DNA from 3 places in the Paenibacillus sp. JT31N11 genome. Region 1 is predicted to be linked to each of the others. Evidence: riboswitches for the same ligand, from Rfam matches in the RefSeq annotation. Region 1 holds a riboswitch; each other region holds the start of a gene.
The links. A riboswitch is a leader RNA that binds a small molecule or an ion and turns the genes downstream of it on or off. The one in region 1 is predicted to bind cyclic di-AMP.

Region 1 (10,293 bases):
TATCCGCAAATGCTTCCTGTCTGCCTTCCTCGGCATCCCACAGATGGAGCTCCCGCATACCCGGCGTATCCATCATAACGGCTCCGCCGGGCAGCGGAAACAATTCGCGGTGAGTGGTCGTGTGGCGGCCGCGCGCATCATCCTCGCGGATGCCCTGGACACGCTGCAGATCCCCGCCGGCCAGCCAGTTGAGCAGGGTGGACTTGCCCACACCGGAGGATCCGGTCAGCGCAACGGTACAGCCGGGCTGCAGGTAGGGAGAAAGCGCATCTCTTCCCATATCCTGCAGGGCGCTGACCGCATGGACAAACACGCCGGGAGCCGCTGCTTCAACAGCCGCAATCTTCACGGCTACGTCATCGCATAAATCGGCTTTGGTGAGCAGGACGACAGGAACAGCGCCGCTCTCCCAAGCCACAATCAAATACCGCTCAATCTTGCGGATATTGAAATCCTCGTTCAGTGCGTTGACGATCAGCAGAGTATCGATATTGGCACCAATGACCTGCTCCTCGGGGATGCTTCCTGCCGCTTTTCGCAGCATCACCGTCGATCTGGGCAGAACGGCTTGAATAACGACCCGCTTCTCACCGGCGAGCGGTTGAACCGCTGTCCAATCCCCCACTCCAGGAAAGTCGCTGCGCCTGATTGCCTCAAACTGAAATTTGCCGCTTACCGCAGCCATACATTCGCCATGCTGCGTAATAACGCGGTATTGGTTGGCAAACTGCGCAATGACACGCGCTGGAATCATTTCCTTATACTCATCGGCAAGGAATCGTGTCTGCCAATGTTCATTCCAGCCAAATGCCTGCATTTGTTCATTTTCATTCAGGTTCAAATTGGTTGTTCTCCTTTGTTTTTACAATTGGGTTGGCTCGTGTAACAGGACAATGGACAATGCGCATCAGTGAAAAACAGCACAAAAAAACCGTCAGTACCCTCCGGGGGTCTCTAACGGTTTGTGTGCCTGATTCAAATAAAACCGAAGAAGAAAGGCTGCGTTTTTCTAACGCCTGCAAGTTTCTTCCCGCAAAATATCAGAATAGTCATGTGTGACATGGAGCATTTCTGATATTTGGACAAAAGCGCGCGGCTTCCCGCAATGATGACGCTTCTGGTTAACTTGAATAAGGATCCGTAGAGACTGATGCGCATGCAACTTGGAAACGAACATTTCGTACGATTATAGTCACCATATCACATCAGTCTCCTTTCCTTTTTCGTAATTGTCATTCTATAGTGTAGACCTGGCTGTTGTCAAGCAATGTTGTCAAGCAATGGATACCAATGGCGTTAATGTTACAGTGAAGACGAGCCATTAGTCAAGGATAGCAAGTAAAAAGGCTCCATGCGGCGAAGCTCGCCGGCATGAAGCCTTAACCATTACGAAATCATGAATTTAATAATGACCGCAACGATAAAAATGATGGTCATTACACCGAAAAAACCGGCAAAACCCATTGCGGTATCCATAAAGTCGTCGCGGGGTTCTTCGTTTACATGATCGCGCGGATCTCTGACATTTTCCATTTGTGTAACTCCTCCTTGAAGGGCGACGATTGCTCCTCTTAGTATACCCAACTTTCAGAATAATTGTAAAGCCGCCGTTCGTGACAATTGTGAGGCAACTTGCAGGATTGGGACGGCCGCGCGGCGGAGGAGAAAATCAACATAGCCGCATCGTGGGAACAGATGTGCTACAATAGAGAGGTGAAGAAATGGCCAGGAGGAGTACGGGATGGAAGAACAATTGAAAGCCGAATCTGCCGTGGAGCGGCGGCTGGCGGATGAAAGAATCCGCAGCAAGCTTGCGCTGCTGCCGGATCAGTCCGGCTGCTATTTGATGAAGAATGCCGACGGCATCATAATTTATGTAGGTAAAGCGAAGGTGCTCAAAAACCGCGTCCGCTCGTATTTTAACGGCAGCCATGACGGGAAGACGCAGAAGCTTGTATCGGAAATCCGCGATTTTGAATATATTGTGACTTCCAGCAATATGGAAGCTCTTATCCTTGAATGCAATTTAATCAAACAATATCATCCCCGTTATAATGTTCTGCTTAAGGATGATAAGACCTTTCCTTATATTAAAATAACCAATGAAAAGCATCCAAAGCTTGAAGTCACGCGCCGCGTCGTGAAGGATAAGGGGAAATATTTCGGGCCGTATCCCAACGCTTATGCCGCGCAGGAAACGAAGAAGCTGCTTGACCGGCTGTATCCGCTGCGCAAGTGCAATACGCTGCCTGACAAGGTATGTTTATATTATCATTTGGGCCAATGCATAGCGCCATGCGAGTACGATATCGCTCCCGGAACCTATGAGGCGATGACCCAGGAAATTACGCGTTTTTTGAACGGCGGCCACGATGAGGTGAAGAAGACGCTTCAGGCCAAAATGGCCGCAGCCGCCGAGGAGCTGGAATTTGAACGGGCCAAGGAATTCCGCGATCAGCTGGTGGCAATCGATGCGGTCATGGAGAAACAGAAAATCACATTAGCAGACGCAATGGACCGCGATGTGTTCGGTTATTTCACCGACAAGGGCTGGATGTGTGTGCAGATCATGTATATGCGCCAGGGCAAGCTGATTGAGCGCAGAGCGACCTCATTTCCTTATTATGGCGAGGCTTATGATGACTTTATGACATTCGTGACTCAATATTACAGCGATAATCCGGCGCTGCCGAAGGAAATCCTGCTGCCCGCTCCTGAAGTGGCGGCTCTAATGCAGGAACAGCCGCAACCTGACAAGATTGATGCCGTGCAGGAGCAGGACATTCTGAACGGGGATGGAGAGATGCCTGATACAGCTCCGGAGAAGACTGGCAAAGCCGATAATGATAATGATGAGACTTTGCCGGCATCCGTAAGCGATGTGACCGGCGCCTCATTACAGACGTCCGGAGAGGATGAGGAAAACGAAGCGCTGCCGGCTACCGTGGCCGATGAGGTCGGCTCTTCTCTGCAGAAATGGCTCAAGGTCAAAGTATTCGTTCCCCGGCGCGGGCGCAAGCGCGATGTTGTCGCGATGGCTGTCAACAATGCCAAGGTCACACTGGATGAGAAATTCAGGCTGATTGAGCGGGATGAGGAGCGCACCCTGAAGGCTTCCGAGAGTCTGGCCGCCGCGCTTGGACTTTCTGAGATACGCCGCATTGAGGCGTTCGACAATTCCAACATCCAGGGCACGAATCCGGTTTCTGCAATGATCGTATTCACGGACGGGAAACCGGATAAGAAGGAATACCGCAAATACAAGGTGAAAACGGTCCAGGGGCCCGATGATTACGAAACGATGCGCGAGGTGGTCAGGCGGCGTTATGAGCGGGTGCTCAAGGAAGGGCTGCAGCTTCCTGATCTGATCGTTATAGATGGCGGCAAAGGCCAGATATCGGCGGCGCTTGATGTGCTGGAGAACGAGCTTGGCCTGTATGTGCCGGTCTGCGGCCTGGTGAAGGATGTCAAGCACAAGACGGCTCAGCTGATGATGGGGGACCCTGCGGAGATCGTGCCGCTTGCGCGCGACAGCCAGGAGTTTTATCTGCTGCAGCGCATTCAGGACGAAGTTCACCGCTTTGCCATATCCTTCCACAGGGAGCAGCGCGGCAAGTCCATGATCGCGTCCAAGCTGGACTCCATCCCCGGGATCGGGGAGAAACGGCGCAAGCTGCTGCTCAAGCATTTTGGCTCGATCAAAAAAATAAAAGAAGCCGGAATTGAAGATTTCCGGCCTCTGTCCATCGGCGAGAAGCTCGCCGCACAAATCATTGAAGCGTTGAGGGAGGAGCCGCAATAAGCGGTCTCGTCCTTTTTTTCTTGTCATGCAGGTAACGCAGTCCCCATGCGATGGGAATAGGCAGCAGGATGTAGACGATGCCCATGATGATATTGCCCGGCGTTCCCGTGAAGATCAGGGAAATGGCCATCATGATGCTGTCGAATACGGCATGGGCGAATACGACCGTGAGAAAACCGTACCGCAAAAACATGAAGCTGAAGATGAGCCCGATAACGGTCAATTCAAGCAGCCGTGTGGTGGAAGGAAAAATCGGATATGTAACATGGCCAAGCGCCCATATGATAGTGGGAATAAGCGAAGCGACGAATGTATTGTTGAACCATTTTTTGAAAAGGCCGATTCCGAAAAAACGGTACAAAGCCTCCTCCGAAATGGCGGCGCACCAGGCCAGCATGGGGAAGATCCACAAAATGCCCAGGTTGTATGGAGACTGCGTGACATCCGAGGTTGACCATGCGCCGGTAACATTCACCAACACGATGAAGATGACGGTCTGCAGTCCCAGCAGCAGGAAAGCAATCAGATAACCGAGCCACATGCTGCGCCATACATGATCGCCATAACCCTCCTCTCCCATTCGCGGCCACATACGTTTGCCCATTGAGTTCCACAGGGCGTCGCCGCCGACAAGGGAGAAATAAACGGCAATGCCCATCACAATCGTGACGACACAGGTAATGCCGACATTAATGGCCGCGTAGGCCATCGCATTAGGGTCCTCGCCGGCGCTCGCCAGCAGACCGTCCATGAGATTGAAATCATTCGCCAGATACATAACGAGGAACAGCAGAGTCAGTACAATACCGCGTGTAAACGAGGAATGCTTGCGGTAAAGCGCGGCATAGACGATTGCAATGACGAACAGGACAAAGGAAAGCAGAATGCTGCCGAGCAGGGACAGGAAAGAAGCAAGCTTCTGCTGGGCCTGGACATAGCTCGAATAACTGGCCGGAACCGTGAAGCCGGGCTTGTATTCGGCAATGATCAGCGCTCCATCGCTTGTTTTCTCTGTTCTCATCGCAAGCATCAGCTGCGATTCTCCGATCGTATAGCCGTTAACCTTGTACGAGATCCTGCCTGTTTCCGGGTCTGCCTTGGTCATGCTTAGTTCATTGGCTTTAAATCCTTGGGAGACGGCATATTTCATAGCAGCGTCGCTAATCTGGGTTGCTTGCGGTATAGTGGTATGGATCTCCTTGTATTGGTTCCAGCCGACGACCTTGGCATCCTGCATATGCACATAAATAAAAATCTGGCTGCCGTCAGGCATCGCCGCCGTGACCTGGAAAGTGTCGGTGGGGAAGCGGCTGTCATACTTTTTGTCATAGGTGTCGGTCTGCTTCTCCTTGGACAGATAACCGTAAAGCATCGAATCGGATTGGTGAACCGCATGAATGCTCTCCGGCAGCTGCTTGAATTGCTGCAGGGCAAAATCCTCAGCAATCTGCTCGGCTTTGCTTTTGGCGATTACCTTCTTGCTGCCCGAGTCAAAAAAAGACTCCGAGGTTTGCGGTACAACTTGTACGAGCAAATAAATAACAATGCCAATGACGCCTAACCATGCATAGAATTTCCAGTTGGGCCGCAGCTGATAATCATTCATGTTTGCACCTCTAATCTCAATATACAAGCAGTAAACCGCATACATCTACCTTATCATAGTTGTCTCGATAATATCCATGCGAATGCTCGCAAATACGTTTTGTGGTCGAGTTAAATGGACAATAATGAACAGGATGTGCCGATTTGGGCCCGAGGGTCGTCTTTTTTGCCTGAAAACGGTTCCTTTCCTCCTTAATTGTCGTTTGTTTTTTCCAGAACAATGCAATTATAATGTGTATCAATCGCATATAAAAAGCCGAATTTCGAAATGAAAACGGGGGAACCATACAGCTGTCTTGAACGGGTCGCTTAAGCTTATGCGATTTCATTAAAGGACAGCACGGGGTGAATTTCAACAAGCAGCGTAATTTTGAACTGCTAGTGAATAGGGCAGCTGTTCAAGCCCGAATCCGTCAGCTAACCTCGCAGGCTTCGTGGAACAGGACTCAAACGCATTGGCACTTGGGCTTCCAGTGCTTTTTTTGTGCGCGCAAATAGCCAGGAGGGGTGGGACAAATCCTACGATGCTATCTTTTTTCAATATTTCCAAATGGTCGCCGCCCCGTATATTGGTAACGGGCTTTGCGTTCATTATTTTGCTTGGAGGCTTGCTGCTCTCCATGCCCTTCGCCTCGCGGGATGGCTTGCCGACGCCATTTATCGACGCGGTATTTACAGCAACAACGGCAACGTGCGTGACGGGGCTCGTGACTGTGGATACAGGCAGCCACTATTCGGTTCCCGGCCAAATCATTATTATGATGCTGATTCAGCTTGGCGGTCTCGGCTTTATGACCATGGCCACTTTGTTCGCTCTTGTTCTGCGCAAGCGCATATCCCTGAAGGAACGGCTCATTCTGCAGGAGGCGATGAACCAGACCAGCATGGAAGGCATTGTGCGTCTCATACGCAAAGTGATTTTGTACTCATTGACCATTGAGCTCGTTGGCGCTGTCCTTTTTGCCATCCGCTGGTCGTTTGACATGCCGCTTGGCAAGGCAGTTTATTTTGGCATTTTTCACGCGATTTCATTCTTTAATAATGCGGGCATCGATTTATTCGGCCAGTTCGGGGTTCCGTATGTAAGCCTTACGGAGTATGTTGATGATCCTTTGGTCAATATCGTGACGATGCTGCTGATCATAACAGGCGGGATCGGTTTTATTGTTATCTCGGATCTCGTTGAATATCGCAATAATAAGAAACTTTCGCTTCATTCCAAAGTAGTACTGTCTATGACCGGCTTTCTGATTGTATTCGGAACGGTTGTTGTTTTTATATTCGAGTTCACCAATGCCAGGACACTCGGTTCCCTTCATTGGGGCGGCAAAATATTGGCCTCCTTCTTCCAGTCGGTTACTCCGCGTACAGCAGGCGCCAATACGCTTGACCTTGCCTCTCTCAGGCAGGCCACGCAGTTCCTGACCATTATCCTGATGTTCATCGGCGCTTCGCCGGGTTCTACCGGGGGCGGAATCAAGACCACAACCTTCACGACTCTAATCGGTGCGGTTATTGCCATGATCCGGGGCAGGGAAGATATTGTGCTGTTTCGCTACCGTCTTGCCCGTGAGCGCATTTTCAAAGCATTGACCATTACCTTGTTATCGCTTTCCCTTGTCATTGTCGTCACCATGGTGCTCTCCACGACTGAGGATCAGGCCTTCTTGAAAATCCTGTTCGAGACTACCTCAGCCTTCGGGACAGTGGGCTTGACGCTTGGCATTACACCGGAGCTCTCAACGGTCGGCAAGATTATTATCTGCTTGACCATGTTTGCCGGCAGGCTGGGTCCTCTGACACTCGCCTATGCGCTTGGGCCGCGTGCGGAGAAAGAATTATATCGTCATCCGGAAGGCAAAATTATTATTGGATAGGGGAAATTATTACACGATGAAGAATCATCAGTTCGTCATTATCGGACTTGGCCGCTTCGGTTCAAGTTTGGCCAGGGAATTAGTGGAGCTTGGATATGAAGTGCTCGGCATTGATAAGGACGAGGAAGCCGTTCAGGATATGAGTCAGCATCTGACGCATACCGTCGTGGCGGAATCAACGGACGAGGAAGTGCTGCGGTCGCTTGGCGTACGCAATTTTGACTGTGGTGTTGTCGCTATCGGCGATGATATTCAAGCGAGCATTCTGACGACTATTTTGCTTAAGGACCTGGGCGTGAAGAAGGTCGTGGCCAAGGCGATGAGCGAGCTGCATGGTCGGGTATTGGAGAAAATCGGGGTGGACCGCGTAGTCTATCCGGAGCGGGATATGGGCATTCGTGTCGCGCATCAGCTGGTGTCGCCTAATCTGCTTGATTATATTGAATTATCAAAGGATTATACAATTGCCGAGCTGGCGGTGCCAAAATGTCTTAACGGCGTATCCCTGCAGGATCTTAATCCCAGAGCCAAATTCGGCTGCAGCATTGTTGCAATCAATAAACCCAGGGGAATCATTATTGCTCCTACTGCAACCGATGTGCTCGCTGAGAAGGATGTCATGGTTGTCATCGGGACCAACCAACAGATTGAACAATTCGAGGAGTCCGTTACCCGTTAGGGGGAAATCAGCGACTGCTTCATTATGAAACGGGCGTGAGAGCGGCAAATGGAGACATCAACTACAGAAACAATTCATCACTTGTTTTTACTGCTGCTCACGATTGTGACGGCTGGCATGATCGCAGGGACGCTGGCATCCAGACTGCGGCTGCCGGATGTTGCCATGTATATAATCGTGGGAATGGCAATCGGGCAGGGTTTCCACTGGATTAATGAGTCAAGCAGCTCGCTGATTAATCAATTGATCCTTATAGCCGGTTCTTCCATCATTTTGTTCGACGGCGGGAGAAATATCGGTTTGAAGGGTCTAAAGCAGGTGGGCTGGACGGTTGGTCTGCTCAGCGTACCCGGCGTGCTGATAACGGTTGGCATTGTCGGGGCGGCGGTACATTTGCTGTTTGGCATTGATTGGCTGTATGCGCTGCTTGCCGCATCGGTCATCGCTTCCACAGACCCTGCTTCTATCATACCTGTGTTCCGGCAAGTGACAATTCGTAATCGGGTCCGCGAAACGGTTGAGAGTGAATCAGCTTTTAATGATGCGACAGGATCGATTATTACGTTCGCTCTCCTGAGTGCGGCTGTAGGAGATTCGGCGCTTTCTGCCGGCGTCATTACCTGGGATTTTATCCGGACGGCATTCGGCGGCATTGCCGTTGGATTGGCTTTGGGGATTATTATAGTCGGTCTGGTTGCCCACATCCGCATTGGTGTGCTGCGCGATTACACAACCATCGCCATGATCGCTACTGCGCTTGGCGCGTATCTGATTGGCGACATGCTGCATGTGAGCGGATTTATGGCTACCTTTGTAGCGGGACTGATCTGGGGGAATTCGAAATCCTTCGGAATGGATATGGCGGACAAAAAGGAAGAGATCAATCATTTTTCCGATAATATAACCGTTATTATGCGGATGCTGATCTTTATCCTGCTCGGCAGCCAGGTGGATTTCAGGCTGCTGGCCGATTATTGGTGGCAGAGCCTGATTGCGGTGCTTGTGCTGATGGTCATTGCCCGTCCTGCGACCGTGCTTGCTTCCGCGCTGCCGGACCGCAAGTCACGGTGGAGCCTGAAGGAAATGACCTTCATGATGTGGGTGCGGGAGACTGGCGTCATACCGGCCGCTTTATCCGGCATGCTGGCGGGAATGGGGGTCAAGCACGCCGATATTATTGCATCGGTAACCTTTATGGCCATTATGCTGACGATTCTGGTACAGGCCAGCACGACAGCCTGGGTGGCCCGAAAGCTCGGAATGGATTCGGAAGCGGAAATTGGCAAATAATAAGGAGAGGGCGCCGAAGCTGCCTTCTCCTTTTGTTTTATTTAACTTATTGTCCAAGTGCGTCCCACGATCTTTGTTCTATATTATCGTTGGAGCATCGGGGCAGCATCAGCCGTTTCTTCGCGGATTGTAGAGCTTGGCAATCTCATCAATCCACAAGCGGACGGCAGGACTCAAGCTGTCCGTCTCGGCATGAATCAGGGATGTGGTGCGCTTGGATTCCTTGAGCTCGCGGATCGTGACGCTGATCAGGTCATTGTCGCTCAGCATCTGCTCGCGCAAATATGATTTGGGCAGAAGCGTTCCGGCGCGGCATGTATGGAGCAGGCGCAATATCGCTTCGAAGGAGTCAATTTCCATTCTGACGTCGGGCAGGAGATGATATTTTTCAAACAGCTCGTCCGTAAGAATACGGTACCAGGTGCCTTTGGAGAACAGGATCATCGGCATGCCGTTCAAATCGCCAATGACGGGCTCGCCCTTGTCCATCACAAAATGATTGCGCGGCAGCACCAGCACCAGGTGATCCTCGAACAGGGGGACGCAGCGCAGCCCCGGATCGTCGATTTGGGAGGCGACAATGCCCAGATCCGCTTTGCGGTCGCGGACAAGCGAAACGATCTCATGCGTTTTGCCGGTGATGGCCTTGATGTCCAGCTCCGAGCTTTGCTGCGTCAGCGCCTGAATCAGATCGGGCAGCGTCGTCTGCAGGGTGGTCAGGCTCGCGCCGATCGTCAGGGAGGAGCGGCCCGCAGTCTTGTATTCGGCAAGCATCTTCAGGAACCTTAGATGCTGCTGTCTGGTCTCGATGGCGTAATCATAGGTAAGCCGGCCGATCCGCGTCAGCTCCAATCTTTTACCGACCCGCTTGAACAGCTCGACTCCCAAGTCCTGCTCAAGCTTGGAAATTTTCCGCGACAGAGCGGGCTGGGATAAATTAAGCGCGGTTGAAGCCTTGTTCATGCTGGATTGCTCCACAATGATGGCAAACACATTCAATTCTTCAAGCATTCCCTCAACCCTTTCCTTACATATGTGTA
Region 2 (10,293 bases), on a different contig from region 1:
CTTTTTTTAACGCGATGCTGTATATCAACGACTATACGAAGTGGCCCTTGCAAATGCTGCTGCGCAACATGATCGTCGATTCATCGACCTCGATGGGAGGTTCGATGGCGTTGGGCAACGATTTGCAGCTGCCGAGCGAGACGATCAAGATGGCGGCGGTCGTCGTGGCCACTGTCCCCATTCTTATGGTATATCCATTCCTGCAGAAGCATTTTGCAAAAGGAGCCATGATCAGCTCCGTGAAGGAATGAGATCCTATACAATAGAAACAATAGAGGAGGAGTCATCCATGGCAGGAAAGAGCAGGATCACAATGCTCTCATGTGTAATCATCATGGCATTATTACTGGCTGCTTGCGGCCAGAACGGAAATCAGGAGAACCAGGCAGCAAACGGGGAAAGCAGCAGCAAACCGGTCGAAATCAGCATTATGTCGGACTATTTCAGTCCGGAGCCGCCAAGCGACCAGGATCCGATCCGTCAGGAAATCGAGAAGAAAACGAATACGAAGCTGAACATTACATGGGTATCGTCCAACAACTTTACCGACAAGACGAATGTGACGCTGGCATCGGGCGACATGCCGGAATTGATGCTGCTCCGCAGTCCCTATCAGGCACAAGTCAGGAAAATGGCCGAGCAGGGCGCTTTCTGGGATCTTACGCCTTACTTGAAGGACTACAAGAATTTGAGCGCCTTCCCGGAGGAAAGCTGGAAGAACACGAGCCTGAACGGCAACTATTACGGAATCCCGTTCGTCCGTCCGCTCTTCGGCACGGAGGGAATGCCGATTGTCCGCAAGGACTGGCTCGATAAGCTGGGCCTCCAGCCGCCCAAAACCCTGGATGACATGTACAATGTCATGAAAGCGATCACGGAGAAGGATCCTGACGGCAACGGGAAGAACGATACGGTAGGACTGACCGCCAACGTGACGCAGACGGATATGGGCAGCCTGTCATGGGTAGAGAATGTCATGAACGGAAACTACGGCAAGTGGAAGGATCAAGGCGGCAAGCTGATCGATACGACGTTCGAGCAGGGAACGAGAGATGCTCTCCTGTGGCTGAACAAAGTGTACAAGGAGGGCCTGCTGGCTGCTGACTTCCCGACGCTGAAGAATACACAGGTAAGGGAAAGCATCACGACCAATAAAGCGGGAATATTCGCCGATGCGATCAAGCCGACCTGGCTGCTTACCGGTCAAATGCGCGCGGCGAATCCGCAAGCGGATTTATTGTACCTGCCTTATCTGGAAGGTCCCAAGGGGAAATTCGCTCCGAAGGGCAGCGGCGCATATGGCTTCTGGGTCATTCCGAAGACCGTGCCGGAAGCGAAGATGAAGCAGATTCTGGCTTTCATGGATTACGGAGCTACAGAGGAAGGCAGCGTCATGGCGAACTTCGGGATTGAAGGCGAGCATTATCATGTCAAGGACGGCATGTACCTGTTTACGGAGAAAGCAAAAGAATACACCGGCGTCATTTTCCCGATTTTCCAAAGCATCGACAAGTACGCCTTCGCATACCAGACCGGTATTCCGGAGGATTTCCTGAAGCGCAACATGTCCATCATCGACGAGCAGGCCAAGGATGGCATGGCGAATCCGTCCGTCGGTCTGAACTCCGATACGTACAACAAGGTCGGAGCCGATTACGACAAGCGCACGCAGGATATGAAAGTAAAAGTCATCCTGGGCCGCGAATCCATTGAAGCTTGGGACAAATATGCAGCCGATCTGAAGGTGGATCCCCAGTATCAGCAAATCATCAGCGAATTTAATGAAGATTATCAGAAGAGACAAGGCAGCTAGGCACTGCTTTTGCGAAACAGCTTCACGGGACGGGGCAGGGCAATTTTCAGCCCTGGAGACACCAAAGGACGTCGCAGTTTCTTCTTGGCGGTCATGGTGGGTTCAGAGATTTGGTGATAGAATGGCGTTAGCTTGAGCCGAAAAAATGGAGAGATCGCACTTGAAAAATTGGAAGGCCGCCTTTCATTCGTTCCGTATATCATCGCTGTTTCGCAAACGGTTTTACCGGAGAAGCCTCGTCCTTGTTCTATTGGCAATCTGCCTTCCCACCATCGCTGTGGGCAGCGGCGTGAAGTGGATCGGCACCCGGCAGATGGAGAAAATGGTGCTCTCCTCCCGTCAGCACCAGGTAGCCCAGACTGCGGTGCGCCTGGACGATTCACTGTCGTTTCTGGAGAAAGCCGCCACGCAGTGGGCATTCAATCCGGAGTTCGGACTGAAGCTGAAGAACCTGGAGACTCAGTACGATTACGAGTTCATCCGCAGTATCTATACGAATCTGCTGCTCCTGAAGGAGTCCAATCCGTTAATCGAGCAGGCGGATATTTATTTGGATCGTCCAGGCGTCGTATATTCGGACAGCAGTGGAACCTTGGCCCTGGGGGATGACGACAAGCTGCGGTTCCATGAATTATTGAATAATCCGCAAACAGCCTTCTGGCTTCCGGGGTTTCTCCCGGCAGCGAATACCGGCTCGGGAAAAGAGACGCTTACGCTTGTCTATCAATTGCCGGCGAGCAGCGACGTCGAACCGTTCGGCGCTCTGCTTGTGCAGGTGAACCGGGGCCAGGTTTCCCGGATGCTAAGCGGCTCGACATTGGATGAGAACAGCGCCGCGTTCCTGTTCGACGATTCGGGGCAGCCGATTGGGAGCTCCACGGAGAAGGCGCAATCGCTGCAGCTGCAAAGCGGGTTGATAGAGCGTATCGGCAGCAGCGGGAAGGCCGGCGGCTCTCTGATTTATGAAGCGGACCGGAGCATGTATTCCGTCACTTACACAGTCTTCAAGCGGTTGGGCAAATATTGGACCTATGCGAGCGTCGATTCGCTTGAAAAAATCAATTCTCCCGTTGTGGCAGCCTCCAATTTCGTTTATTTATTCGGCGGGGCGGGGCTGCTTCTGGCTATTGCGGTTGCTTTCCTGGTGTCCCGCAAGCTGTATCAGCCCATTCATACCTTAAACAAAATGTTCGGGATTCATCTCTCGCCTGGAAGCGAAACGGCGGATGAGGTTGAGTTTATTACGGAGCAGTGGAAGCATTTGAACTTCCAGAGCCGCGCGCTGGAGGATCGTCTTCAGAAGCAGCTTCCGGTGATGAAGGAAGGCTTCCTACTTCAGCTGCTGCAGGGCCATTTTCAATTATCCAGGCCTGATGAGCTGAAGGAGAGGATGCAGCTTTTCGGTTGGAACACAGAGCGGCCAGGGTATGCCGTTCTTGGTATTCAGATGACAGGATCGCCGCAGTCCAAGGAGCGGTTTCATAAAGGGGATCAGGAGCTTATCTCGTTCGCAGCCGTGAACATGGTGGAGGAAGTGCTCAAGGATCGCGAACTGCGGAGCGAGGTTATCAATCTTCACGATCTCTCCATTGGCGTCATTCTGGAATATCCGCCGGATGAATCTCCCGATGGCAGAAGAAACGATTTGCAGCTTCTTGCCGAGAGGCTGGTGGATATCATTTACCAATTTCTGCAGATGCCCACTACGTTATGCATCAGCCGTCGGATAGAGACCGTGACCGAAATCCCGCAGGCATGGGAGGAAGTGAACCGGCTTGTCCGCTATCGGAATTTATACGATTCCAAGCAGGTCATTCAAGCGGAGGATTTTATGCCGCAGCTAAACGATGGGATACGCTACCCTTTTGCAGCAGAATCCGAGCTGATGCAGGCCATCCGCAATTTGGACGAGAAGCTGGCCGCCCAGGTTCTGGAGACGTTCTGCAGTGAGCTGGAGGCCAATACGACGAAGGAATATCTGTTTCAGCAGGGGCTTCTGCAGCTGCTGGGCAACCTTAGATTCGGAATGCTGAAGGCGGGCTACAACCCTTTTGAAACAGAGCCCTTCAGTCTCCAGGAGGAGCTGGATAGAGGCATTGAAACCTCAGAGATCGCAGCTCTGCTCAGAGAGCGGGTCATCAGCCCGTACATCCGGAAAATCAGACAGGAATCCGAGGATCAGGACAGCCGGTTGAAGCTGACGATTGAGCGGATTGTGGAGACGATCCACAGCCGGTATGGCAATGCGGATCTCTCGCTCGACATGCTGGCGGATGAGCATGAGCTGACTCCGCTTACGCTGAGCAAAGCCTTTAAGAAGATAACCGGCATCAACTTTGTAACCTATGTAACCGACGTCCGTCTTAACAAGTCGAAGCAGCTGCTCCTCGAAACAGACAGCAAAATCAATGATATCGCGGAGATGGTCGGCTATCAGCCGACCTACTTCAACCGCATTTTCAAGAAGAGCGAGGGCATCACCCCTAGCCGGTACAGGGAAATGATGCAGGATGAGGGGCAGAGGCACAAGCTGTAAACCGCTTGATCAAAAGGAGGCATTCCTGATATGAAAGCCGTCATGTTGATGTTTGACTCATTGAACCGGCATATGCTGGCCCCGTATGGATGCGATTGGGTTCATACGCCGAATTTCCAAAGACTGGCCGAGCGCTCCGTTACGTTCGACCGGTGCTACTCGGGAAGTCTTCCGTGTATGCCGGCAAGAAGGGATTTACAGACAGGCCGCTGCAGCTTCCTGCACAGAAGCTGGGGGCCGCTTGAGCCCTTCGACGATTCGATGATCGAGTGCCTGAGGAAGAGCGGGGTATATACCCATCTCACAACCGACCATACGCATTATTTCGAGGATGGAGGCGCCACCTACCATACCCGTTATAACACCTGGGAATATGCGCGGGGGCAGGAGGGAGACCCCTGGAAAGGACATGTGGGGAATCCGGAAATACCGGAGAGCCTGAGCGGACGGACCGGCGATTTATGGCGGCAGGACTGGGTCAACCGCCAGTACCTGGATGCCGAAGAGAAGCAGCCGCTCGCGGTTACGGTCGACCGGGGCATCGAGTTCATGGAGCGGAATCACGATCAGGACCGCTGGTTCCTGCAAATCGAAGCGTTCGATCCGCATGAGCCTTATTTTACGCAGCAGAAGTACAAGGATTTGTATCCCCACTCCCCGATCAGCAAGCATTTTGACTGGCCGGATTATGGGAGGGTCAAGGAGCAGCCGGAGGAGGTGCAGCACGCTATCTTCGAGTATGCCGCGCTGGTCAGCATGTGCGATGCGCATCTGGGCAGGGTGCTGGACACGTTCGACCGTCTCAATCTATGGGAAGATACGCTGCTGATCGTCAATACGGATCATGGCTTCCTGCTCGGGGAGCATCAGTGGTGGGGGAAAAATATTCAACCGTTCTATAACGAAATCGTGAATATTCCGCTGTTCTTGTGGGACCCCAGAAGCGGACAACATAACCGGCGTTCCGATGCGCTGGTGCAGACGATCGATCTGCCTGCGACGCTGCTTGACTTCTTCGGCGCCGATCTGCCGGCGGACATGCAGGGGAGGCCGATCAATGAGGCAGTCGTTCAGGGCAGTGCAATCCGGGAAGCAGCACTGTTCGGGATCCATGGCGGCCATGTCAATTGCACGGACGGGCGGTATGTATATATGAGAGGGCCGAAGGATGCCGGCAACCGGCCGCTGTACGAGTATACGCTGATGCCGACCCATATGAACCGGATGTTTGCTCCCGGGGAATTCGAAGGTCTGGAGCTTCAGGCGCCGTTCTCCTTTACCAAGGAGTGTAAAGTGATGAAAATTCCGGGCCATACATTCGTCAATCCTTACCAATATGGAGATCTATTGTTTGATCTGAGTCAAGACCCGAAGCAGGAGACGGTTATGGACGATCCGGAGGTCGAAGCGCGAATGGTTGGATTGCTGGCCGGACTGATGAGGGACAATGACGCACCACTTGAGCAGTTCGAACGGTTAGGGATACCGGTGGACGGAATCGTTACAGCAGAGGAAGTAATCCGGGAGAAGGAACGGAGAAGACGGCAGGACGCAGAAACTGGAGGAACAACGTAAAGGAGCTGGGCGGCATTCGGGGAAAGTGCTCAAAAGCCACCATGGCACAGAATTGCTTGCGGACTAACCGGACAGCCCATTTAAAAAAATCCTGAAAGGCCCGGGGAACAATTCTTGGGGCCTTTCGTCTTGCGTACTGATCCTTACAGCTCCATACTGTTCCTTACGATCAGGGCGGCCCCGGTAACAACCGCATCCTCCTTCAGCTGGCCTTTCGAGAACCTGGGCTCATAGGCTGGATAATTATACGTGTTTTGCCTGGCAATCTCCGTCGCGGTCTGATAATACATGGGGTTGGAATTAATCAGAGCGCCGCCCAGGATGACCTGCTCCGGAAGAAAAATATTAATCAGATTGGCAAGTCCCACGCCAAAATAAACGGCGGATTGGTGGAACATTTCCCGGACGGAAGGGTTGTCGGATGACAAGGCCTGCACCAGGATATCGAAGTTTAGCTGTTCAGGTGTGATCCGGTATTGCAGGAGGAGCGCATCATCGCCCATTTTCGCCCGGGCTCTGGCTTGCTTCTCCAGAGCCTGCACGGAGGCCAATGCTTCAAGAGCCCCATAATTTCCGGAAGGATGAAGCCTGGGCCCGTCCGTTTGAATAATCATTTGCCCGATCGATCCTTCCATATCGACTGTTCCATGGACGATCCGGCCATAAGACATCATAGCCGAACGCAGGCTCACGCCGGCGTGGATATAAAGAGCATGCTGGACATTCTCATGGCGCATCGACCACTGCTCGCCAACCAGGGCCATATTCGCCCCGTTCTCAAGCGTGCTCCTGACCCCGGCTGCCTGCTCGAACATACGGCAAATTGGAACCTGGGTCCAGCCTCTGGCCGGAAAATAAAGCGGGCTTAGAATCATGCCGTTAGTCCGGTCCAGGGGCCCGACAGCCCCGATGCCCATGCCTAGGATTTGATTGGGCCCGATCTGGTGATCCCTCAAGATATCCTGCATGAGACGGGCCACGTATTCGACCGTTCTCTCCGGTGTCATGGCCTCATCCATGCGCCAGCGGACGAGCGACTTCGGGTTCATCTGCATGTCGAATAAGCCGAGTGTCGAGGAGATCCTGGAAATATCCAGCCCGAAAATATAGCCGTAATCCGCTCTGATCTGATAAAGAATGGGCCGCCTTCCGCCATTGGAAGGACCCCGTCCGGTTTCCTGAATCAGCCCTTCCGCCACCATATCATCCAATAAACGTGTTAACGTGCTGCTTGTAAGCTTGCTCGACGTTAATAAATCCGCCTTGGAAACGGTCCCCCGCTCGGCCACCTCGGTGTAAATAAGCTTTTTATGCGAAGGAACAGCTCTCTCGGGTTTGTTCTTCATCGTTAATCCCTACTTACACAAGTATTATAATCGTAAATATATAATTCTGATTATACCCGAATAGAATGCCTTCCGCTATCGCAGTCAAATTCGCCCGCCTAACTTTAAGCCATAATGAATTAAATGAAGGTGATTAATCGGAATTTGGCAAATTGAAGCTAAGGGATACCTATTAAATAAACCTTTAATTAGCTATAAAATGAATTTATAACCCATTTGCCGATTAGATAAATCCAAAATGAAATAAATGTGATAAAATAGAGAAAAGCGATTGAAAGAGGGTAAAACAATGGCGCAGGCTTGGAAAGAACGACTGGGAATCCTCCTACAGCTGTTTTGGGTATTTTTTCGGATTGGACCATCGACTTTCGGTGGCGGTTATGCCATGATGCCGGTCATTGAGCGTGAGATTGTCGGGAGGAAGAAGTGGATCGACAAGGCGGACATGACCGATATGATATCCCTTGCCGGTTCTGCTCCGGGCGGGGTCGGCGTCAACGCGGCGGCTTTCGTGGGCTTTCGGAAGGCCGGCTTCCCGGGAGCGGTTGCGGCGGTTATGGGCGTGACGTTCCCTACTTTTCTGATCGTTATTATACTCAGCCTGTTCTATTTATATTTTAACGATAATCCGAAGGTCGAGGCGGCTTTGAAGGGGATACATGGCGCCGTCGTCGCGCTCATCCTCATGGCCGCCTACAGAATGCTCAAAACGTCCGTTTTTGACGCTGCGACGACATTCGTATCGATTGCTGCACTTATGTTTCTGTTTGCGAATATCAATCCCTTGTATATCATTGTTTGCGGACTGCTGGGAGGGATTGTGCTTATACAGATGAAGAGATTGATGGGACTTAAGACGAATACGGAGAAAACGTCCTCGGAAGCTCAGAAGCCGGAGCCGGTTTACCTTGAATATTACATCTAAGAGCGACATGGTTTAAAAGGGAGGGATGAAGGAATGATTTGGGGGCTGTTTATCACATTTTTGAAAATAGGTCTGGTTTCCTTCGGCGGCGGTTACGCGGTGATCCCCATGATTCAATTCGAGGTATCGGCTCATCAGTGGATGACGGGCGGCGATTTTCAGCAAGCCGTGTCGCTGGCAGGCATGGCGCCCGGTCCGATTGCTACCAACACGGCCACCTTGATCGGCTACAAATCAGCCGGCATCCTGGGAGCCGCCGCCTCCACTTTGGGGATGGTGCTTCCGTCTCTCACCGTGGTTGTGCTGATGGCGGCTTTTTTCTTCCGGCTGCAGCATAATCAGTGGGTAAAATCCTCATTTTACGGATTACGGCCCGTTATTACGGGATTGATAGTATTCGCCGCCATCCATTTCGGGTTTCCGGACGGCGAGACGGGCTTCACCTGGGTGACGGTTTGCACGCTCCTGATCTGCGCCGGATGCTTATATCTCCTGCTGAAATACAAACTCCATCCCATTATGGTCATCATGGCTGCCGGGGCCGCCGGAATTATATTGTTCTAATTCAATTAAAGTATCGCTGCTGCTTGTTAGGGCGGACGATGCTTTTTTTGATTTTATCTGCACGGGAGTTATTAATACGATTTATTATGCTGCTGTACGCCATAATTATGTGTTTTTGTACACGTTATTCTGGATGGCTTGATCGACAAGCGGCACGGTCCACACTCCTGAAGAATCCTCTGACTTTAGGGCATAGAAAATAAGCCCGAAGAGCACAGAAACTCTCCGGGCTTCCCTTCCCTACAATATAAAAAGAGGTTTGAATGCTAGAACAAACTAATATAAGAAGATGCACGGTCAAACAATACGGTTTTTATCGCTGACTGATTATGACCGGGATTGCTTTTCAACTGCTCCAGAGCTGAGGAGACCAGTACACTTTGGATGGTATCTTCATGATAATGCTGCAATAACCAGCCGAGATTATGAGGCTCCCTGGAATCCAGGATGTCCCGGAAACGGTTGGACCATGTAATCCAGTCCGCAGGCTTTTGCCAATTCTCCAGCACCATATCGCTCCATGCTTGTCCGGCGTTTGTAGTCAGAAACAGGATGACCTGATAACGGGTCATTTTGTTTTCATTGAGTGCCACAATAAACAGTTCCATCCTTTTGACTTGAACAATCTGCAGGCGGAGTTCCGGTTCAGGCAGCGGGTCAGCTTTGGGCAGTGGGTCAACGGTTTGAACAGACATCTTTAAATTCTCTCCCTTTTTTCGCTTACGAGGTTAGCTGTCGGATTCGGACGAGAGAGCCGCCCTGCCAGAGCCGTCAGGCATCCGGATTCACCCCTTGAGCGCCAGAAGTCCCAGACGCTCACATGGTTCCCCCGCTGCTTCCTTTGGAAGCACTCAGCGAATAAATGATAGCCGTAATCAGGCTTGCCATTTATCATATTCCGTTCCTTTTCTTCTGTAAAATGACCCGCAGCCTGATAAACACTTCATAACGCCATATTTTTCATTTAAAGTGAAAATAAGCGGCTAAAACCAGTCATTTTGCGCAATTACTCGTTCCCTCTTCATGTTGCTAATACGCTGCTCCATTCTTCATATAAGCTCCCGAAGGGCCTGGTTGCGTTTTAAGCGGAGATAAAGAAAAACGGCGAAATACCGCGATATACAGAGCATAAAGAAGCATTGATCCTCTGAAAGCGCTTGAAAATATGTCCAGCGGCGTTATTTGTGCCCATAGCTGTTCTGGACATGCTTTACACGCCGTACGGCTGGGAGTATGATTCATATCGTGCTTAACAGCATATATCCATTTTTTTGATCGCTGAGTTTCCGCCTTCGGGTGGAAAGCGGGGGAACCATAGAAGCGTTGTTGGTATCCGATGTGAGAGTCGGATCGTACAGCGCAGGGGTGAATCGTTGCAGGAGTGTCATGAAACTCATGCAGCGTAGGGCGACTCTCACCGCCCGAATCCGACAGCTAACCTCGTAAGCGCAGGTGGAGAGAGGAATGGTGAACGAAGTGATCGATTAAATTCGACCGCAGAGCGTCACGTGCCTCTGCGGTTTTTTGTTGTATA
Region 3 (10,293 bases), on a different contig from region 1:
TTTAATTCGACTTTTATTCGACTTTTATCGATACAATCAGCTCAATTTCGACAAGTACGTCTTTGGGCAGTCTGGCCACTTCAACCGTGGAGCGGGCAGGTTTGTGATCACCAAAATAAGAGGCGTAAATCGTATTGAGGGCGGCGAACTGGTTCATATCTTTGATAAAAACCGTCGCTTTCGCCACATCGGAAAAGGTCGCTCCCGCTTCCGCAAGGACCGCCTGCAAATTGCGGAATACCTGATGGGTTTGTTCTTCGATTCCGCCTTCCACCAGCTGACCGTCTGCATCCAGTGGAATTTGTCCGGACGTAAACAATAAATTGCCCAGTGTAATGGCTTGCGAATAAGGTCCGATTGCGGCCGGCGCCTTGTCTGTAGATACAATGCTTGGAATATGCTTCATTTTTGAAAGGTACCTCCTGAAGGTGTTTGTGAATTTAATTGGCCTTGGTGCAGCTCTGATCTATTTGGCATCAAAAAAATTACCCGGAACAATCGTCGTATGCTTGGTCTTCATATCCACCGCCGTCAGCTTTGCAAGCGATACATAATCCTCCAGCAGCCTCTCTTCCGTGCCAAGCTCCCCTGATTCCACGAAGACGCCGACACCGGCGACCTTGGCATTAAACTCATGCAGCAGATCCATCATTCCCTGCACCGTGCCGCCCGCTTTCATGAAATCATCAATAATGAGCACCCGGGACTGCTCCTTGAGCGCCCGGCGGGTAAGAGACATCGTCTGAATCCGTTTGTTGGAGCCCGACACATAGTTAATGCTCACGGCCGAACCCTCCGTTACCTTGTTGTCGCGTCTTACAATCACAACGGGAAGGTTCATGCAGGATGCTGTTGCATAGGCAAGCGGAATGCCCTTTGTTTCTACAGTCATGATTACATCGATATCGGCGGATGCGAATGCGGTTGCAAACATCCGGCCCACATCGGCCAAGAGACCAGGCAAGCCCAGCATATCTGTCATATATAAGTAACCGCCTGGAAGCACCCTCTCGGGCTGTTCCAGCTGGCGGCAAATATGATTCATAATGGATAATGCTTCTGCCTTGCCCATTTTGGGTGTATATCTGACCCCGCCCGCAGCACCTGCCAGCGTTTGCAGTTCACCGAGTCCTTCTTCCTCGAATACCTCTTTAATAATGGCCAGGTCTTCACTGATGGAGGACTTGGCAGACTGGTAACGATCAGCAAAAGCTGTCAAAGAAATTAACGTATGGGGCCGGGTAAGAAGGTACTGCGTCATTTCAACTAACCTAGCACTTCGTTTTAATTTCTTCACAGCATCGTCCCCCTCGCTAAATCCGAATATTATAATGATAATATATCATTTTTATACGGATTTAATCAAGAAAAACGTCTTTATCATGTCAGCATTCTTACCACGTAAACTTCTTTGCAGAAACCACGCAGACCATTATATATCCGTGATACTTTGGCTTCTTTGCTGACCAGGCCAAAAACTGTAGGACCGCTGCCCGACATCAAGACCCCGTCGGCACCCAACCGGTACATGATTTCCTTGAGCTGGAGCACCTCCGGATAGGCATGAAGCGTAACCGACTCCAGTACATTGCCGAGATTTGCGCATATATCGGAAAAGGAACCCCGCTCAATAGCAGATAACATCGCCGAGGTAGAAGGATGCTGCTTGAGCTCCGACGCCCGCAGCTTTCCGTATACGTCAGCCGTCGACACATTGATCGGCGGCTTGGCTAGCACGACCCAGCATTGCGGCGGATTGCCGATCGGCTCCAGCTTCTCGCCACGGCCGCGCGCAACCGCGGTTCCTCCCGTCACACAGAAAGGTACGTCCGAGCCCAGCTCCGCGCCAAGCGTGCACAGCTCGTCCTCAGAGATTCCAAGCTCCCAGAGCCTGTTCAAGCCCCTGAGCGCAGCCGCAGCGTCACTGCTGCCCCCTGCAAGCCCCGCAGCAACAGGGATCTTCTTGTCCAAATGGATATAAACCCCTCTTGAGACGTCATACCGGTCCTTGATCAATCTAGCCGCCTGGAAGGCAAGGTTCTTCTCATCCAGCGGTATGTAGCCAGCCTGGCTCGAAATAATAATCGTATCCCTGGGAAGCTCTTCCATCTCCAGACGATCTGCCAGATCCACCATCGTCATAATCATTTCCACTTCATGGAAGCCATCGTCCCGTTTACGCAATACATCGAGCATCAGATTGATTTTAGCCGGCGCTTTTTCATAAATCTTCATTTGTGTCACCCGTTCGTTATATATAGAAAAATAGAATCTTTTTTTATATTCTAACAAAAGGCCATAAGAAAAGCTAAGATGTCCTTTGCGCGGCGTTTATGTCCGCTCAGGCATCTTAGCTTCTGGATGAAATATATCCGGTCATCCCGGGAGTTCATCTCCCGAAATCCAATCGGCTAATGGCGTGGTTGATATGGCTGACGCGACTGCATGGTCTGCACAAAAGCCGGCGAGAAAGAACTGCCTGCGCTTCTTTCCGGTTGTCCCTGCGGCACATAAACGGCAACTGGCGGCGTGGATGCTGTGAAGCGCTGCTGCACGTATGGCGCGGCTTGAGGCGCGGTGAATTGTTTGGCGGCAGCCTCCTCAGCCAATTGAATTGCCCGTTTCACCATATTCCCGGCATCCTTGGCTTTAATGCCGCCCCAGCCTTCGCGCTGCACCGTATCGTAAAATCCAAGGTCCTTCGCCAGTTCATTCTTCAACTGCTCGCTCATAAAGCTTCGGCGTTTGCGGCTCATCCCAATAGAATCCTCCTTCGACCTGTAAGTTACCGTTAGTATGCTTGAATTTAAATTCTTCATGCACGCAGGCAAACAGGCTGTTTTTGGAGATTCGCTTGGGGTATGACGCTTAATGAACAGAAAAAAGAGTACGGACTTTTGAAGGGTCTCCGTACTCGATCAGGCTTGTTATTCTTTTATTGCATATACGTAATGCGAACTTGGCCATCATCGCTATCTACAGTCACTTCAACCGATTCAGTCAAAATATCTGCGTAGCTGTAGGAGACCCGCTTGAACGCATGCTGCTCCTCGTCAAGTTTGACAATGAATACAGAAGGGTAGATTTCTTCCAACACTCCGGTTCGTTCAATGGTCTTTCGTCGACCACCGTTTGCGCGAAGACGTATTTTGGAGCCGACATGGATTTCCAAACTGCGTTTGATCTCCATCAGTGCATTTTTAGCCATTGTCCACTACCACCTCTTTCCTTGTCCATTATAACTAAAAAGAGGTGGTTTGTCAAAAAATTATAATTATAACAGTGCGGCAAACAAATTGTCAATAATGAAAAGTCTAATTTAGGGCCGGATGCATAATATATTTTGCGAAGTGGAATATTATACGGTTGGCTTGATACCCGTCAATGTTTTGGGCTTGGGAAGTCCGACGCGGTATTTTCCTAACGTTTCAATCCCCCCCACGCCATCGATCCCGCTGATCGTGCCGTGAATCACATCGGCAAGATTGACCGTCTCCCTGATGGACGTATAGCTCGCTTTGATGGCAACATAAACAGGATCCAGGGCGTGAATAAGGATCCGGCCTGGTGAGCTTGCAAAATTGGCACCGGACTGCAGCAGAGCTTCATAATGGGACTGGCAGGCGCCGGCAACGATAATCAAGCCGTCACGGCTTTTCTCATACTCCCGCGCAATGCGCACTGCATTGCAGAAGTTCTGGGAGTTTTTGTAGCTGTTGATGCTCATCAACTCATGCTGCGGCGTATTTTTAAAAACCCCGTCATGGCCGGTAATTACAATAACATCCGGATTAAGCTGCGGCAGCAGACGCTGTACCAGCTCAGGCATCTGCGACTCATGCACATGCAGGCCATGTGCAGGAACCTTCATCTGCGTATATAGCTGCATGCTTTTCTTCATGTAATTGCCGTCTCCATCAAGATGGAGCACTTTGCCGGGCACTTCAAAGTAGGGCTGGGTTTCGTTTGTCGCCCTCCTCAGCTCGCTTGCATTATGAATGACCAGCTTCTCTCGCTGCTCCTTCATGCGCCGCATCGATTCATTTACCTTAACGCGAACCTCTTTGGCCGCACCGGTGGATTCCGGATGGGAAACTACCGTCAAGTCGCGAATCGGAGCGTCTGCAAGCAGCCGGTAGTCCGTACCCTTCAGTATTGCTATTTCTGAGTCTAGAATGGCAACGCGAAAAAGGACGTCCCCGCCATACGATTTGCGGACGACCAGGTCCCCTTGCTTCATGGGCAAATCACCTCTTCGTCTATCCTATGGGCCAGCAACGTCAATGGTGCGTTTTTAAGCCGTCCGAAGATCTTTAGCTTGGCAGTCCGGCTTCCAGCAAAGCGTGGCTAAGGCGGGCAAATTCATCCAGCGACAGCGTCTCGCCGCGGCGTGCAGGAGCAATGCCGCAGCTCTCCAGAAGAGGCCCCAGAAGCTCCCTGTTCTCTTTGCCCACCAAGGCTGTCAGGTTATTATAGATTGTCTTGCGCCGCTGTGCGAAACTGCCCTGGACAGTACGGAAGAAATGGGCTTCATCCCTCACATCAACAGGGGGCTGCTTGCGCACCGTAAGCTTAATAACTGCGGAATCCACATTGGGCTGAGGGATGAATACCGTATGCGGCACGATGCAGACAAGCTCCGGCTCGCAATAATACTGAACCGCCACACTGAGACTGCCGTACTCTTTGCCGCCAGGCTTTGCAGCCATCCGCTCCGCCACTTCCTTCTGAATCATAACCACAATATGCTCAAGCGGCAGCTTTTCCTCAAGCAGCTTCATAAGAATCGGCGTAGTCACATAATAGGGCAGATTTGCCACTACACTGACTCCGCTTAACCCCGCAAAATGCTTCTCAATCAGCTCGCCCAGGTTCAGCTTCAGCACATCTCCATGCACAACATGAACATTAGAGCGATCAGCGAGCACATCCCTTAGAATCGGAATAAGCCTGTTGTCGATTTCCACTGCAGCAACGCGCCCCGCCTGCTCGGCAAGCTGCTGGGTCAAGGCTCCGATGCCCGGCCCGATCTCCAGAGCTCCTTTTGTTTCGTCCAGCCCTGCTGCCGATACGATTTTTTGCAATATATTTTGATCAATCAGAAAATTTTGTCCCAGACTTTTTTTGAAGGAAAATCCGTATTTGGCAATGATGTCGCGTGTGCGTCTTGGGGAAGCTACATCCTCATGCACGTTTGGACCACTCATTCAAGACTTGCCCCTTTCGCTGCTCTCTTGCTCCATCGCTGTCAATGCCAGCTCAAATTCCTCGCGCGTAATTCGGAACATGGAGCAACGCTTAAAAAACTGCTTGCCGTTCGCATAGCCGATGCCGAGCAAATTGCCCATCTTCAGACGCCTCTCCGAAGCGTTCGCGTGCACAAGAAGACCTGCCCGCATAAGATCGTCCCAGGTGATGTCGGGCTGGCTTGTCCCTTCGCCGCTGCCCGCTTCCGTACGCACATTGGCGAGCGCTCTTCGAATCGCTTCGGGCGAGGCGTTCTCGACGCCGATATCCCCCTTGTAGCTTGCATCCTCCTGGGGGAGAAAAGCATGCTTGCAGCCGGGCACGCGCTGCGCCACAATTTTACGGATACGCTCCCCTGCATGATCCGGATCTGTAAATATAATAACTCCGCGGCGCTGCTGTGCGAGCTCCACCCTGCGCAAAACATCCGCGCCGATGGCCGAACCGCCGGTTTCGATCGTTTCCGCTTCAACTGCCCGCTTGATGGCCACGGTATCGTCCTTGCCCTCAACTACGATTATTTCCTTAATCATGCCGTCCATCCATTCCCTTCAGACAAACATACAAAAGAAGAGGCAATCGCCTCTCCTTATAATGGCATATTTATGTTTAAAATACGATATGAATGAGGTAAACCCTTATTAAGGGAGTTAAGTCCCAAGGTTAAATTGCCTCCGGCTTATTCGGCCCGAGCACATAAACCGTGTATCCTCGTTTGAGACCAAACTTCTCAGCATAAGACTCACTTTCAAAATAAACATCGATTTTTTTGCCTTTGACGGCACTGCCCGTATCTTCCGCTCTGCGGAAACCGATACCCTCAATGTAGACCCACCAGCCGATGGGAATAACCTTCGGGTCAACCGCGATAGTTCTTCCCTCTTGAACCGTCGCACCTGATGCCGTTATCCCATATTGCGGATGACTCTTTGACTTGCCCGTTGATGAAACGCCCGCAGCGTAAGCAGTCAGCGTTACATTCTTCAAAATCTGTTTAGGCTTCAGCTTGTCGCCCCGCTTGGTCGTTACTGTAGAAGAGCCCGCCTTCGCCGAGAGCGTTACTACATTCGTTTCCGGTTTCTTGGTACCGACAGCCACCACTTTATCGACCGACTCCGCTTTCGTCAGCTTGGTAACCATAATCTGGGACACAAGCACCCCATCCGCATATACGTTCTCAAACTGTTTGACTACTTTACCTTCATTGCCGTTCTGAATAAGCTTCAGTTTGCCCTGCTCGAGCTTGGGGTCTTCCTTCTTCACGACCGAAAAGGGAACCGTGTAAGCTTTCTCAGACATTTTCTTCTCGATCCGTGTGACCGTTACACTCATGTTGGACTTCACTCTGTCCTCCAGGGCAGGCCATACTTTATCTTGATTGCGTATCAGTATATCCGCTTGATCGATCACTGCCTTAACCGTTCTTTCTGTCGTGTACAACGTTCTTACCTTGCCGTCTGCCTTCACATGGACCGGTACCGCTTGGTCAATGACGATGCGGTCGCCGTCCTTTATTCCCCCGTTAAGAGGTAAGGACACCTTGTCATACTGCCCTATCGTGATGGCTTGTTCATCCAGTAGGCGTTGAAGGACCCATTGTTTTGTCGAAACAATGGTTTCTTGTCCGTTCACTACTACGGAGACGTGCTTGTCAGCCGTTCCGTACAACAACACCAGAAACATGAAAGTCATAGCGATTGAGATCAGAGCGCTCAGTAATATTAAACGCACGTTCTCATGCTTCCATCGCAATGCGAAAGACATGCTGGATGATCGTTTACCATGGGTATCCTTAAGCTGGAGTGCGCCCACTTCTTCGGTCCTCCTTCATAGCCCCGCCGCCTAGTTACATGATTGCCTTTGACGGTTCTATTGTTTTTGTTGGCGTGATTGCACGCCACTCCTCATTTCCAACCTCGACCTCCATGCTAAACCCTATGTCGTCTTTTTACGCAATATTCAAAATAAAAGAAGCCGACGACGACAGAGGATCTGTTTCGTGGCTTCCCAGATGACGACGGGACATGGATTAAATGCACGAGGTTGATCTCTCTTATAACACTATTACGCTGGCGAGGTTAGCTGTCGGATTCGGGCGAGAGAGTCGCCCTATTCATGGCTGGCATGTCTACCACATGCTTCCATAAAATTCACCCCAAGAAGAATTCAACATTTACTGCCCTTCGTCCGATACGAAGTGTATCAATGTTTGGTTCCCCCGCTCTCCGACTTCGGAGATTAAGCGATATGTTGGAAAAGGAATGCAAGTTTTGAAGCTCTGAGATGAATGATACCGCCTTTTGCTGCTCATTGTAAAGAAGAGATTAATCGCGATTTTAACGAATTTTAAGGAAAATCACGTGAAAAACTGCCAATTTACTGACTCAAAATTAGTTTTTTCACTCGAAATGTCTTGATTGCTGCCTCTTATAGCCCTTTTTCTTTAAAAGCAAAACAATTCTGAGCATTCTCTGTCGTAATTTTCGAGATTTCTTCTACAGTTTTCCCTCTAATTTCGGCAACCGTTTCTGCTACAAGACGGACAAAAGCGGATTCGTTTCGTTTCCCCCTGTAGGGGTGGGGAGCTAAATAAGGAGCATCGGTCTCGATCAAAATACGGTCAAGCGGCACCTGTGCAAGCACCTCTTTGGGAACACGCGCGTTCTTGAATGTGAGCGGTCCACCGAACGAAATATAGAAATTCATGTCGAGGCATTGTTTCGCCGTCTCCCAGCTGCCTGAGAAGCAGTGCATGACTCCGCCCACATCTTTGGCATTCTCCTCTTTCAGTATATGAAGCACGTCCTCATGCGCCTCCCGGTTATGAATCGAAATGGGCATCTTCTTCTGCCGCGCAAGCTGGATCTGCTCCCGGAAAACACGCTGCTGAACGTCCTTCGGAGACGTATCCCAGTGATAATCCAAGCCTATTTCGCCGATTCCGACAACTTTGGGATGATCGCAAAGCGATGCAATCCAGTCCAGGTCCCCGGGCAGCATATGAATGCTTTCAACAGGGTGCCAGCCTACAATCGCATAGATAAAATCATATTGCTCCGCCAGAGCCATTGTCGTGGGAATGGTCTCCCGGTCGAAGCCGATATTTATAATTCTCGAGATCCCGGCAGCACGGGCCCGTTCGATCACTTCCGCGCGGTCCTCGTCGAATTGTTTCGAATCCAGATGGGTATGCGTGTCGATTAACATAAGCAAGTTGATCTCCCTTCTATAATAAGAGCCCGAATCGTTCGCGGATATGCGGCGACAACAGATGTGCCGATTCAAGTAAAGGCTCTTCGGGGTAATACAGATGATATTTGCCCTGATGAATTCCGGTAATCGAGCGGATGATATCCGACTTTCTGGAGATTTCGGACAAGCGGTCATCCTGCCCCAGAAGCAGAATCGGCGGACGTTCATCCTTGTCCATGAAATCATGCCCCAGACGGTATACATCATACGGCATATCGTAGGGAAAGTCGATTTCCAGATGATAGTCCGGATTTAGACCGATCGATTGGAATTGTTCACGAATTTCCTGCCAAAGCTTTTCATCGGCATTGTCCATGGTTATGTATTTATATAGTTTTCGGTTCAGGAATCGGGTGCATAATTCTGCCAGCAGAGAATCCTCCTCCTTCAACCACTGCGTAAAGGCTGTTTGAGCCATGGCTTCGTCCAGCAGGAGATAGTTCTCCACATCCAGCGTACCTTCCATCAGATGCCGGAGCGGTTCGATCATCCATGAGAAAGCATACCCGCCCCCATAAAGCTCGCGCGCTCTGCGAAATATTTGTCGAAGTATAATTTCCGAGCTCCTGGTGACCGGGTGAAAATAAACCTGCCAATACATTTGGTAGCGGGACATCAGATAATCCTCAACAGCGTGCATTCCACTCTCTTTTACAACAATTCGTCCCTGATACGGCCTTAGAACGCGAAGAATGCGTTCCAGATCGAATGTTCCGTAATTGACGCCTGTATAGTATGCATCGCGCAGCAGGTAATCCATACGGTCCGCGTCCATCTGGCTGGATATGAGGCTGACCACAATCGGTTGATTGTACGTTTTGCAGATGACAGCCGCCACCCGTTCCGGCAGGGAGGGGTCGCAGTCGCGGAGAACCTGGTTAATTTCAGTATTCTCCAGTAATATACGGCATGTCCATTCCTCATGATCAGTATCAAACACCTGTTCAATGGAATGCGAGAAGGGACCATGACCCACATCGTGCAGCAGAGCGGCGCATAACGTCACAAGCCTCTCTTCCCTGGGCCAGTCCGTATAACCACCCCGTTCAAATTGGGAAATGATTTTTCTGGTTATTTCATAAACACCCAGTGAGTGCGAGAAGCGGCTGTGCTCCGCCCCGTGAAAGGTCAAATAAGATGTACCGAGCTGACGAATTCGCCGCAGACGCTGAAATTCCCTCGTATTAATGAGATTCCATATCGTCTCATCCTGCACATAAATATATTTATGAACCGGATCTTTAAATACTTTCTCCTCGGCTAGCGAATGATGTCTAGGATTCATCTTTTTCCCCTCCGATGTTCAATTATTCGACATAATTTCTTTTTAATGTGTCGAATTGTGTCGTAAACGCATTACCAAATAGTCAGTATCGTTGTATGATTTATGTAAGGCTATACACCCTATCCTTATGGATAAAACGGAGAAAAACGGCGTATATGCAAGCAGAATCAAGGTTGACTATTATGGGAAACGTTGGTATTATAAAAACAAGAATTAATAGAACTTTGTCGAAAAATGACGAAATAAGTATTTTGAGAGGAGCACGGGATAGATTATGATGAAATCAACAGGTATTGTGCGTAAAGTGGATGAGCTCGGACGTGTTGTAATCCCCATTGAACTGCGCCGTACGCTTGGCATCGGTGAAAAAGATGCCCTGGAAATTTATGTGGACGGCGAACGCATTATGCTGAAAAAATACGAGCCCGCTTGTATCTTCTGCGGTAATGCCGAGAATGTCACTTACTTCAAGGGAAAAATTGTATGTAACGCTTGTTTATCCGAAATGC

Region 2: another riboswitch for cyclic di-AMP. It lies ahead of AC0YNV_RS30165 (hypothetical protein); the one in region 1 lies ahead of AC0YNV_RS14490 (TrkH family potassium uptake protein).
Region 3: another riboswitch for cyclic di-AMP. It lies ahead of AC0YNV_RS37200 (ubiquitin-like domain-containing protein); the one in region 1 lies ahead of AC0YNV_RS14490 (TrkH family potassium uptake protein).

Annotation. Positions count from the first base shown of each region.
Region 1 is NZ_JBWDNQ010000003.1:413,506-423,798, forward strand. It holds gene rsgA (ribosome small subunit-dependent GTPase A) at 1-841, opposite strand, end outside; gene AC0YNV_RS14475 (YqzM family protein) at 1,387-1,533, opposite strand; gene uvrC (excinuclease ABC subunit UvrC) at 1,742-3,802, shown strand; gene AC0YNV_RS14485 (CPBP family intramembrane glutamic endopeptidase) at 3,771-5,408, opposite strand; cyclic di-AMP (ydaO/yuaA leader) riboswitch at 5,652-5,854, shown strand; gene AC0YNV_RS14490 (TrkH family potassium uptake protein) at 5,932-7,284, shown strand; gene AC0YNV_RS14495 (potassium channel family protein) at 7,301-7,963, shown strand; gene AC0YNV_RS14500 (cation:proton antiporter) at 8,012-9,253, shown strand; gene AC0YNV_RS14505 (LysR family transcriptional regulator) at 9,362-10,264, opposite strand.
Region 2 is NZ_JBWDNQ010000012.1:74,139-84,431, forward strand. It holds gene AC0YNV_RS30130 (carbohydrate ABC transporter permease) at 1-251, shown strand, start outside; gene AC0YNV_RS30135 (extracellular solute-binding protein) at 290-1,813, shown strand; gene AC0YNV_RS30140 (helix-turn-helix domain-containing protein) at 1,974-4,349, shown strand; gene AC0YNV_RS30145 (sulfatase) at 4,380-5,924, shown strand; gene AC0YNV_RS30150 (ROK family protein) at 6,068-7,270, opposite strand; gene AC0YNV_RS30155 (chromate transporter) at 7,560-8,195, shown strand; gene AC0YNV_RS30160 (chromate transporter) at 8,229-8,759, shown strand; gene AC0YNV_RS30165 (hypothetical protein) at 9,026-9,454, opposite strand; cyclic di-AMP (ydaO/yuaA leader) riboswitch at 9,462-9,626, opposite strand; cyclic di-AMP (ydaO/yuaA leader) riboswitch at 10,026-10,223, shown strand.
Region 3 is NZ_JBWDNQ010000024.1:9,198-19,490, reverse strand. It holds gene AC0YNV_RS37240 (RidA family protein) at 14-406, opposite strand; gene purR (pur operon repressor) at 467-1,297, opposite strand; gene ispE (4-(cytidine 5'-diphospho)-2-C-methyl-D-erythritol kinase) at 1,381-2,235, opposite strand; partial or broken gene AC0YNV_RS37225 (small, acid-soluble spore protein, alpha/beta type) at 2,583-2,756, opposite strand; gene veg (biofilm formation stimulator Veg) at 2,936-3,208, opposite strand; gene yabG (sporulation peptidase YabG) at 3,359-4,240, opposite strand; gene rsmA (16S rRNA (adenine(1518)-N(6)/adenine(1519)-N(6))-dimethyltransferase RsmA) at 4,314-5,207, opposite strand; gene rnmV (ribonuclease M5) at 5,208-5,780, opposite strand; gene AC0YNV_RS37200 (ubiquitin-like domain-containing protein) at 5,911-7,059, opposite strand; cyclic di-AMP (ydaO/yuaA leader) riboswitch at 7,300-7,502, opposite strand; gene AC0YNV_RS37195 (TatD family hydrolase) at 7,675-8,454, opposite strand; gene AC0YNV_RS37190 (HD domain-containing protein) at 8,474-9,784, opposite strand; gene AC0YNV_RS37185 (AbrB/MazE/SpoVT family DNA-binding domain-containing protein) at 10,059-10,293, shown strand, end outside.